Regions from separate parts of the Oerskovia sp. NPDC056781 genome, predicted to be linked through region 1. Evidence: riboswitches for the same ligand, from Rfam matches in the RefSeq annotation. Region 1 holds a riboswitch; each other region holds the start of a gene.
The links. A riboswitch is a leader RNA that binds a small molecule or an ion and turns the genes downstream of it on or off. The one in region 1 is predicted to bind S-adenosylmethionine.
Positions count from the first base shown of each region.

Region 2: another riboswitch for S-adenosylmethionine. It lies ahead of ACFRCR_RS08530 (NADPH-dependent FMN reductase); the one in region 1 lies ahead of ACFRCR_RS14115 (aminotransferase class V-fold PLP-dependent enzyme).
Region 3: another riboswitch for S-adenosylmethionine. It lies ahead of ACFRCR_RS12955 (methylenetetrahydrofolate reductase); the one in region 1 lies ahead of ACFRCR_RS14115 (aminotransferase class V-fold PLP-dependent enzyme).

Region 1 covers NZ_JBHUAD010000177.1:4,336-7,581, reverse strand. Annotated here, with positions in the region: gene ACFRCR_RS14115 (aminotransferase class V-fold PLP-dependent enzyme) at 1-1,390, opposite strand, end outside; SAM riboswitch class IV at 1,432-1,546, opposite strand; gene ACFRCR_RS14110 (phosphotransferase enzyme family protein) at 1,626-2,537, opposite strand; SAM riboswitch class I at 2,612-2,704, shown strand; gene ACFRCR_RS14105 (rhodanese-like domain-containing protein) at 2,711-3,175, shown strand; gene ACFRCR_RS14100 (O-succinylhomoserine sulfhydrylase) at 3,196-3,246, shown strand, end outside.
Region 2 covers NZ_JBHUAD010000070.1:13,976-17,221, forward strand. Annotated here, with positions in the region: gene ACFRCR_RS08520 (copper homeostasis protein CutC) at 1-105, opposite strand, end outside; gene gdhA (NADP-specific glutamate dehydrogenase) at 341-1,678, opposite strand; SAM riboswitch class IV at 1,907-2,016, shown strand; gene ACFRCR_RS08530 (NADPH-dependent FMN reductase) at 2,037-2,726, shown strand; gene ACFRCR_RS08535 (flavin reductase family protein) at 2,723-3,246, shown strand, end outside.
Region 3 covers NZ_JBHUAD010000149.1:2,224-5,469, forward strand. Annotated here, with positions in the region: gene metE (5-methyltetrahydropteroyltriglutamate--homocysteine S-methyltransferase) at 1-920, opposite strand, end outside; gene ACFRCR_RS12955 (methylenetetrahydrofolate reductase) at 941-1,990, opposite strand; SAM riboswitch class I at 2,103-2,205, opposite strand; gene ACFRCR_RS12960 (hypothetical protein) at 2,420-3,246, shown strand, end outside.

The sequences.
Region 1 (3,246 bases):
CCGGTCCGCAGCCCACGGCGGCCGTGATGTTGCCTGCGGCGGCCGTCGCGAACAGGCCCGACAGCCCCGCGACCTGCAAGAGCGGACGCGGGTCGTCGCTCACGACCCAGCAGCCGTCCACGACCTCGTACCGGGCCTTGGCCCCCTCGCTCACCCAGGTGCGCAGCGCGGTGACGAGACGGTCGATCTCCTCGCCCGTCGTGCCGACCCCGATCGACGCCCTGATCGCCCCGGCCGGGAAGCCCAGCCGGGCCAGGAGCGGGTGCGCGCAGAAGCGGCCGTCACGCACGCCGATGCCGTGCTCGGCCGACAGGTAGGCCGCGACGAGCCCCGCGTCGGAGCCGTCGACCGAGAACGTCACGACCCCCACCGGGTCGACGGCGTCGGCCCAGGCCCGCACGACGCGCACGCCGTCGATCGCCTCGAGCCCCGCGACGAGCCGGGCCCGCAGCTCGGTCTCGTGCGCGACGAGCACGCCGGGCTCGAGGGCCGCGAGCGCGTCGCACGCGGAGGCGAGCGCGACCGCGCCGATCACGTTGGGCGACCCGGCCTCGTGCCGTGCCGGGGCGCTCTGCCACGTGGTGCCGTCGAGCGTGACGTTGCGGACCGCGCCACCACCGGCGAGGTAGGGCGTGCCGGTGTCGAGCCAGTCGCGGCGACCGACGAGAGCGCCCGCACCGAACGGCGCGTAGGTCTTGTGCCCCGAGAACGCGACGTAGTCCACGTCGGTCGCGGCGAGCGAGACGCCCCGGTGCGGGACGAGCTGGGCGCCGTCGAGCAGGACGCGCGCGCCGGCGTCGTGCGCCGCGGTCACGACCTCGGCGAGCGGCAGCGACTCGCCCGTGACGTTCGACGCGCCCGTGACCGCGACGAGCGCGTACGGGAAGCGCGACAGCTCGGCGCGCAGCCCGGACAGGGTCTCGGCGACCGTCGCACCGCCGACCAGGACCGTGGCGCCGCCCGTGCGCTGCCAGGGCAGGAGGTTCGCGTGGTGCTCGACGTCGAGGACGAGCACACGCCCTGGCGAGCCGTCGGCCCGGGCCGGGACGCAGCCCGCGAGGAGGTTGAGGGAGTCCGTGGTGTTGCGCGTGACGATCGTGACGTCGTCCTCGCGCGCGCCGACGAACGCGCCGATGGTCTGGCGCGCGGCCTCGTAGAGGGCCGTCGACACCTGGGACAGGTAGCCCGCGCCGCGGTGCACGCTCGCGTACAGCGGCAGGACCTCGGTGACCCGGTCGGCCACGACCTGGAGCGCCGGGGCCGAGGCCGCGACGTCGAGGTTCGCGTACGGGACGCTGCGCCCGTCGACGAGGGGGACCAGGGTGTCGCTGCCCACGACGGGCAGCACGGCACACGAGGTGGGTGCTTCGATGACTGCGTGTGCGCTCATGGCACGTCCTCCGGTGGTCGTCGGAGTTCGCCGTGCCGGCCCCTCCGCGCTTGCCCCCCTCCAGATAGAGAGGGACCTGGTCGTCACCCGGGGCACCCCACCGCGGAGGAGGGTTGCCGGCCAGCAAACCGGGGTTTTGCGCTGGCACTCATGACCTGGTGTCCAGGATGGTCGAGGCGCGCGGAGCGTGTCAACCGGTGGGCACCGCGTCTCGGATCGTGGTCAGGGTGGTCTGTCAGGCGGGCAGGACGGGCGAGGCCGAGGACGCGTCCGCGAGCGCCTGCGCGCGCCGCGCGTCGGCCCGGTACATGGCCGCGTGCTCCCGGAAGTCGGCCCGACCGGTCGCGGTCGCCCGCTCGTCCGTGAACGCCGCGAGCTCGTCGAGCCGCGCGACGACGGTGGTCAGGACCTCGCGGCGCGAGTACGGCATCCCGTACGCGGAGACCAGGGCGTCGAGCCGCGCCATCGGGTCCAGCCGCCCGACGACGTCGCTCCCCTCCGACTCCCCTGCGTCCGCCACGAGGGGCGCGAGCCGGTAGCCGAGGTAGGCCAGGTCCCAGATCCGGGGGCCGGGGCTCGCGGTGTCGAAGTCGATGAGCCCCACGAGGGTTCCGTCGCGGAAGACCATGTTGTACGGGGCGACGTCGTTGTGGCACACGACCTCGGCGGGCTCGTGCGGTGCGGTCTGCCAGACAGGGGCCGGCGGGGCGTCGGGGACGAGGGCGGCGGCGCCTGTGTCGAGGAACCCGACGCTCGCGTCGTGCACGCGCCGCAGCAGCGCGCCCGCATCCCGGAGCACCGCGTCGTCCCAGACCCACGGGGGCAACGGGTAGTTCCCGACGTCACCGGGGAGGAACGACAGCACCTCTCGCCCCTGGTCGTCGGTTCCCAGCGGCTCGGGTACCTCGGTGACGCCCTGTGCTCGCAGGTGCCGCAGGAGCGCCTGGACCGTGGGCGTCCAGGGCCCCGCGGTCCGGCGGACGGTGTCGCCGCTGCGCACGACCGTCGTCGAGTTCCCGCCGGCCAGGGGCTCCTCGGCCTGGTCGGGCGCCGCGAGGTAGAGGGCTTGCGTCGAGGTAGAGCCCCCTGGCCCTCCGTCTCGACGGGATTCCTCTACCTCGTGGTCCGGTGCGGGGAGGTCGCTCATGCGCAGGAACCTAGCCCGACCACCCTGCGAGACACCTGTTCTTTTCCGTGGTCACGGTGGCGTACGATCCGACGCAACCATCCAGAGCGGCTGAGTGACTTGGCACGATGACGCCGCAGCAACCCCCCGGTGACGGGCGAGGGTGCTACCGCCACGACCGATGGAGGATCACCATGAGTGCCCCCGACCGCGCGACCGCTGCCCCGGTCCCCGACGCCCGGCCTGCCGACGGCTACGCCGGGGACATCACGCCCCAGCAGGCGTGGGCCCTGCTCCAGAGCGACCCGAGCGCCGTCCTCGTGGACGTCCGCACCGACGCCGAGTGGCGCTTCGTCGGGGTCCCCGATCTTGCCTCGACGGGCCGCGAACCGGTCCTGACCCAGTGGGTCGACGTCACGGGCCGCCCCAACCCGGCGTTCGTCGCGGAGCTCACCGCGGCCGGGTTGAGCCCTGAGCGTCCGGTCGTCTTCCTGTGCCGCTCGGGAGCCCGCTCGATCGGCGCGGCCAAGGCCGCGACCGCCGCGGGGCTTGGCCCCGCGTACAACGTCCTCGAGGGTTTCGAGGGAGCGCTCGACGGCACCGGCCACCGCGGCTCCGACGGCTGGCGCGCCGCGGGCCTGCCTTGGACGCAGTCGTGAGCGCCGCGACCGGGGACGGCGTGCTCCGCATCCCCGCCGGCATCCCGGGCGGCTCGGGTCGTGGCCCGCTC
Region 2 (3,246 bases), on a different contig from region 1:
CCCGAGCGCCGCGCACAGCTCGACGCGGCGTGCGCCGATCTGCGCGGCGATCCGCACGCCGTCGGTGTCCTGGACTGCGATCTCGAGGGCGACCTCGCGTGCCATGTGGGGATGCTCCTTGGGTCGGGGTCGGCACGCCGCAGCGCACCCGTGTCAGCGGTCAGCGTAGACCCGACGCCGTCACGGGCGCCTCGAGCGTCCCATCCGTCCGGGCGTCCGGACGTCCGGACGGGACAGAACCCCCGGGACGACGACGGGAGCCGCGCCCTCCGCGCGCCGCGAGGCGCACGGAGCGCACCGCTCCCGTCGGTCCGCCGGGCCCGGAGGCCCTGCGGGTGCGTCAGATGACGCCCAGCGAGATCATCGCGTCGGCGACCTTGGTGAAGCCCGCGATGTTCGCGCCCAGGACGTAGTTGCCGGGCGCGCCGTACTCGTCGGCGGTCTCCTCGCAGCGCGAGTGGATGCCCTCCATGATGTGCGCGAGGCGCTCCTCCGTGTACTCGAACGTCCACGCGTCCCGCGAGGCGTTCTGCTGCATCTCGAGGGCCGAGGTCGCGACGCCGCCCGCGTTCGCCGCCTTGCCCGGGGCGAAGAGCACGCCGGCGTCCTGCAGGAGCGAGACCGCGCCCGGGGTCGTGGGCATGTTGGCGCCCTCCGCGACCGCGACGACGCCGTTCGCGACGAGCTGCTTCGCGTCCTGCTCGCTCAGCTCGTTCTGGGTGGCGCACGGCAGCGCGACCGTCGCGGGGACGTCCCAGATGCTGCCGCCCGTCACGAGGCGCGCGCCGGGGCGGCGCTCGACGTAGTCGGCCACGCGCCCGCGCTCGACCTCCTTGATCTGGCGGAGCAGGTCGACGTCCACGCCGGCCTCGTCGACCACGTAGCCCGAGGAGTCGGAGAAGGACACCACGTTCGCACCGAGCTGCTGGGCCTTCTGGATCGCGTAGGTCGCGACGTTCCCCGAGCCGGAGACGACGACGCGCTGGCCGTCGAAGGTCTGGCCCTTGGTGCGCAGCATGTGGTCGGCGAAGAACACCGTGCCGTAGCCCGTGGCCTCGGTACGCACGAGGGATCCGCCCCAGCTGATGCCCTTGCCCGTGAGCACGCCGGACTCGTAGCGGTTGGTGATGCGCTTGTACTGGCCGAACAGGTAGCCGATCTCGCGGCCGCCCACGCCGATGTCGCCCGCGGGGACGTCCGTGTACTCGCCGATGTGGCGGTAGAGCTCGGTCATGAACGACTGGCAGAAGCGCATGACCTCGCCGTCGGACTTGCCGCGCGGGTCGAAGTCCGAGCCGCCCTTGCCGCCGCCGATGGGCATGCCGGTGAGCGAGTTCTTGAAGATCTGCTCGAACCCGAGGAACTTGACGATCCCGAGGTACACCGAGGGGTGGAAGCGGAGGCCGCCCTTGAACGGGCCGAGGGCCGAGTTGAACTCGACGCGGAAGCCACGGTTGATCTGGACGTGGTTCCGGTCGTCGACCCACGGCACGCGGAAGATGATCTGACGCTCGGGCTCGCAGATGCGCTCGAGCACGGCGGCGTCGACGTACTGGGGGTTCTTCTGGAGCACCGGCCCGAGCGAGTCGAAGACCTCGCGAACCGCCTGGTGGAACTCGACCTCACCAGGGTTGCGGGCGAGGACCTCGTCGAAGACGGACTGCAGACGACTATCCATGGAGTGCTCCTCGGCAGGGCGGGCTTTGAACCGCACCAGGTTACGTACTCGTAAACATCGCCGTACTCCCGTCCCACTCTGGGAGACGCCAGGCTCATGACCTGGGACGCCGCCCTTGCTCGAGGCAACAGTTCGAGGGTCCGGTGCAGGAAACCTCCGTCCACCCTCTGAGAATTCTCGACCTGATCGGTGCAGATTCCCCCCGCCGGGGCTATACCCCTACCCAGAGGTCACGAGCACCAGCGCGAAGCCCCGGCTCGCTGGTCAGCAACCCCTTCACGACGGGGTGCTCCGGGAGATGACCTGGCCGCGCCGGCACGACGCGGCAAGCGTGCAGCACGACGACAGTGAGGAAGCGATGACCCAGCACCCCGAAGCACCCCGCCCGACGCAGACCGACGACCCGCGACCGGCCGTGGTGACCCTGGTCGGCAACCCGCGGCCCGGTTCACGGACCTTGACCGCCGCCCGGACGGTCGCAGCCCGAGTCGCCGACCACCTGGGCCTCGCCCCGGCCGACCCGGCCGACCCGGTCGACCCAGCCGGGGCCCCGCAGACCGGGCCCTCCCGGACAGGGCCGTCACCGGCCACGATCGACCTCGCCGAGATCGCCACCGAGATCCTCGCCCCCGAGCACCCGCGCGCCGACACCGCGCGGGACATCGCCGCGAGCGCCGCCGTACTGGTCGTCGCGACGCCCGTCTACAAGGGCTCGTACACCGGGCTGCTCAAGGCGTTCCTCGACCTCTACGGCCCCGACGGCCTGGCCGGGGTCGTGGCCGTCCCGGTCGTGGTGTCGGGCAACCCCGCGCACGCTCTCGCGGGCGAGGTGCACCTGCGCCCGCTCCTCGTGGAGCTCGGCGCGACGGTCCCCGCACGCACGCTCACCCTCCTGGACTCCCAGCTCGGCGAGGCCGAGCTCGCGAGCACCGTCGACGCCTGGCTCGACCGTGCGGGAGGCCCGTTGCTCCGGGCGGTGAGCGCCGCCGTCGGGCAGGACGTCCCCACCCACCGGACCGCTCCCGAGCTCGCCGAGGTGACCCGATGACCGCCGAACCCACGACCCGCTCCGACGTCGCGGGCCTCGCCGGGCTCGAGGCCCTGCTCCACGAGCAGGACGAGCCGCAGCTCAGCGCCGACGCCTACAAGGCCGTGTTCCGGCAGCACCCCGCGGGCGTGGCGGTCGTCGCGCTCGAGCACGAGGGCCGCCCGGTGGGCTTCACGGCGACGTCGGTCATCTCGGTCTCGGCCGCGCCGCCGCTGCTCGCGTTCTCGCTCGCGTCGACCTCGTCGTCGTGGCCCGCGATCTCCGCGGCCCGCACGGTCACGGTCAACTTCCTCAGCGCCGACCAGGACGACGTGTCGGCGCGCTTCGCGACGAGCGGGATCGACCGCTTCGCAGCCGGCGGGTGGTCACCGCTCGACTCCGGGGAGCCCGTGATCGACGGCGCGCTGTCCTGGGTGCGCGGGCGCATCATCCAGCGCACGCCCGTGGGCGACAGCTACCTGGTCTCGCTGCGTGCGCTCGCGTCGGGGACGCGCAGCGACGCGACGCCGCTCGTCTACCA
Region 3 (3,246 bases), on a different contig from region 1:
AGGGTCTTGTCCGCCAGGCCCGGGACGGGGCCCGCGGGGACAGCGCCCTTGACGAGGTCGAGCGAGATCGCCTCGACGTCGGTCGCGGCCAGGAGCGCGAGGCCGTCGTGCTCACCCTGGAGCCCGCCGAACGGCGCGCCCACGAGGATCGCGGGACGCTCGGAGCCCACCGCGAGCTCGGTCGCGAGCACGCGGTACGCCTCGGTGACCGCGGCGTGGACCTCGGCGGCCGGGACGTCGATCGAGTCGGACACGAGCGCGGGCTCATCGAGCTGCACCCACGGTGCACCCGCCGCGGCCAGGGCGCGCAGCAGCTCGACGTACACGGGCAGGACGTCCGCGAGGCGCGAGAGCGGGCTGAAGCCGGGCGCGCTGTCGTCGGCGGCCTTGGACAGTGCGAGGAACGTGACGGGCCCGACGACGACGGGCCGGGTCACGACGCCCGCGTCCTTGGCCTCGACGAACTGGCGCACGACGCGGTCGTCCGCGAAGCGGAACGGCGTGGACTCGCTGATCTCGGGGACCAGGTAGTGGTAGTTCGTGTCGAACCACTTGGTCATCTCGAGCGGGGCGTCCTCGCCGGCGCCGCGCGCGACCGTGAAGTAGCCCGCGAGGTCCAGCGCGCCGTCGGCGTCGGTGAGCGACGCGAAGCGGGACGGGACCGCCCCGAGGAGAGCGACGACGTCGAGCACCTGGTCGTAGTAGGAGAAGGAGCCGGGCACGGCGCCCGACGCGGCGTCGAGGCCCAGGTCGACGAGGCGCTTCGCTGCGGCGACGCGCAGCGCCGAGGCCGTGGCCTCGAGCTCGTCGGCGGTGGTCCTGCCGGCCCAGAAGGACTCGACGGCCTTCTTGAGCTCGCGGCGCGGGCCGATGCGGGGGTATCCGAGGACGGAACCGGACGGGAACGTGGGTGCACTCATGGTGAATACCTCTGAACTGGTCAGACCGAGGAGCTGCCCAGGGCAGGCTCGGCGGAGGGAAGGGGAGTGCCGGAGACCCACGGCCCGCTGGCCAGGTCGGGGGTGCGGGACGAGACGCCGTCGGCGTCCCCCGCTGCCCCACCGCCGAGGTCGACTCCCTCGAGCAGGTCTAGAGCGGCTTGGTGCTTGTTGAACGTGTAGATGTGGAGGCCGGGCGCACCGGCGGCGAGGACCTGGCGCGCGAGCGTGACCGAGTGGCGGATGCCCAGGGCGTGGCGCGCGGCGGGGTCCTGCTCGGCCTCGAGGGCCTCGACGACGCGCTGCGGTGCCGGGACGCCCGTGAGCTCCTCAACGCGTGCGAGCCGGGCCGGGTCCGTCATGGGCAGCAGGCCCGCGAGGATCGGGATGGTCACCCCTGCGGCGCGCGCCTCGGCGACGAAGTCGATGTACGAGGACGCCTCGTAGAAGAGCTGCGTGATCGCGAAGTCCGCGCCTGCCTGCTGCTTCTGCCACAGGCGGCGCACCTCCTGGGTGCGGCTCGTCCCGGCGGCGAGGTTCCCGTCGGGGAACGTCGCGACCGCGATGGTCAGCGGGCGGGCCGCGCCGCGCAGCGCGACGCTCGGGCTCGCGGCGCAGCGCGCGGCCTCGACCTCGCGCAGCAGGGCCACGAGCTCGGTGCTCGACCGCACGCCGTCCTCGGCGGGGCGCCAGTCCGGCTGGTCGCGCGGCGGGTCGCCCCGCAGGGCGAGGAAGCTGCGCACGCCCGCGTCGAGGAAGTCCGTGATGACGTCCTCGACGTCCTCGCGCGAGGCGCCCACGCACGTCAGGTGCGCGATGGGCAGCACGGGCGTGCCGTGCAGGAGCTGGCTGATGACGCGCCGGGAGGTCTCACGGTCGGTGCCGGCCGCGCCGTACGTGACCGACACGAAGTCGGGGGACGTCGCGACCAGACGGCGGGCCGTCTCCCAGAACTTGGGTGCGGCGTCGGGGCGGCGCGGGGGCATGAGCTCGAACGACACCGTGGGTCGCGGTGCCTCGTGCCCGAAGTGCCCCAGGTCGACGATGCTCATCGCGTGACCGCCACGAGGGGCGTGCTGGTGGTGGCCACGGGGGCCGTACGACTGGCGCGCGGGACCCCGGTGCGGTGTAGGGGTGCGCAGGAAGATGCCTCGGTCATGAATCGCTCCATCGAACCTGGCTGTAGCACCCGTACCCGCGGGAGGCTTCCGTTGGGGGGTTGCTGCGGTGTCAACGAGCCAGGACTCTCGACCGCTCTGGATGGTGTTGACGATCGTAGGGGGAATCCATGATCTGAGCCAATATCTGCTCGAAGCGTGAGACGCAGGGGTCCGGGGTGGTCGTTCAGGCCGGTCCGTGTTCCGTCCACGCTGTCGCAGGGTCGCTCCGTCGGGCCCTGCATTCGCCCTTCCAACGTACGCCTGTCGGTCGCCACCGGACCGTCGGGCGTTCCTTCTCGACGTCGCCGGTATGCTCCGGGCGTGCCTCGCCGACGCAGCCAGCAGCAGGTCGTGTTCATGCTCGACGACTCGTCCGAGGACGTCGACCCGGTCGACCCGGAGCCGCGTCGTCGCGAGCAGAGGGGGCGCCCGCTCGACCGCTCCGCCCGACGGCGCCGTGCCGCCCTCCTCGTCGGCCTCGCCGCCGGTCTCGGCGTGCTCGGGACGGCGGCCGCGGTCGTCGTGACGCGTGACGGGGCGGCCCAGGACGACGCGCTCGAGACGCTCCGATCGTCCGAGGGCGGGATCTTCGACCTCGCCTACGCGCCGCGTGCCGAGTGGAGCGTCGACCGCGACGAGGGCGAGCCGTTCACCGTGGGGGACCTGCTGGTGATCCCGGGGCGCTCCGGGACCGTCGGGTACGACCTCGGGTCGGGCGACGAGCGCTGGCGGCTGGACGACCTGACCCGGCAGGTCTGCGCCGCCGACCAGGAGGGCGTCGAGGGGACGCCGGAGGCGTCGGCCTTCGTGTGCCTGGGCCAGGGGGAGGATGCTCCCACAGCCCGACTCGTGAGCGTCGACGGTGCGGTGGTGGCCGAGGTGGAGGTGGACCCACGCAGGGGCGAGGCGGTCACCGGTCCCGGTGGGACGGTGCTCCAGGCCACCAGGGACGAGACGGGGGTCGTGGTCCGGTCCGTCGACGTCCGGACGGGAACGGTGGCGTGGGAGCGACGGCTGACCGTGAAGGAGGACGCGCAGGGCCCGCTGTGCGCGACCGAAGGTGATGCCGTCCGTGCGGTCTACCGGACGGGGACGGTGGAGGTCCACGGCTGCGGCGTCCTGTCCTACCTGACACCTGGGGGCCTGGT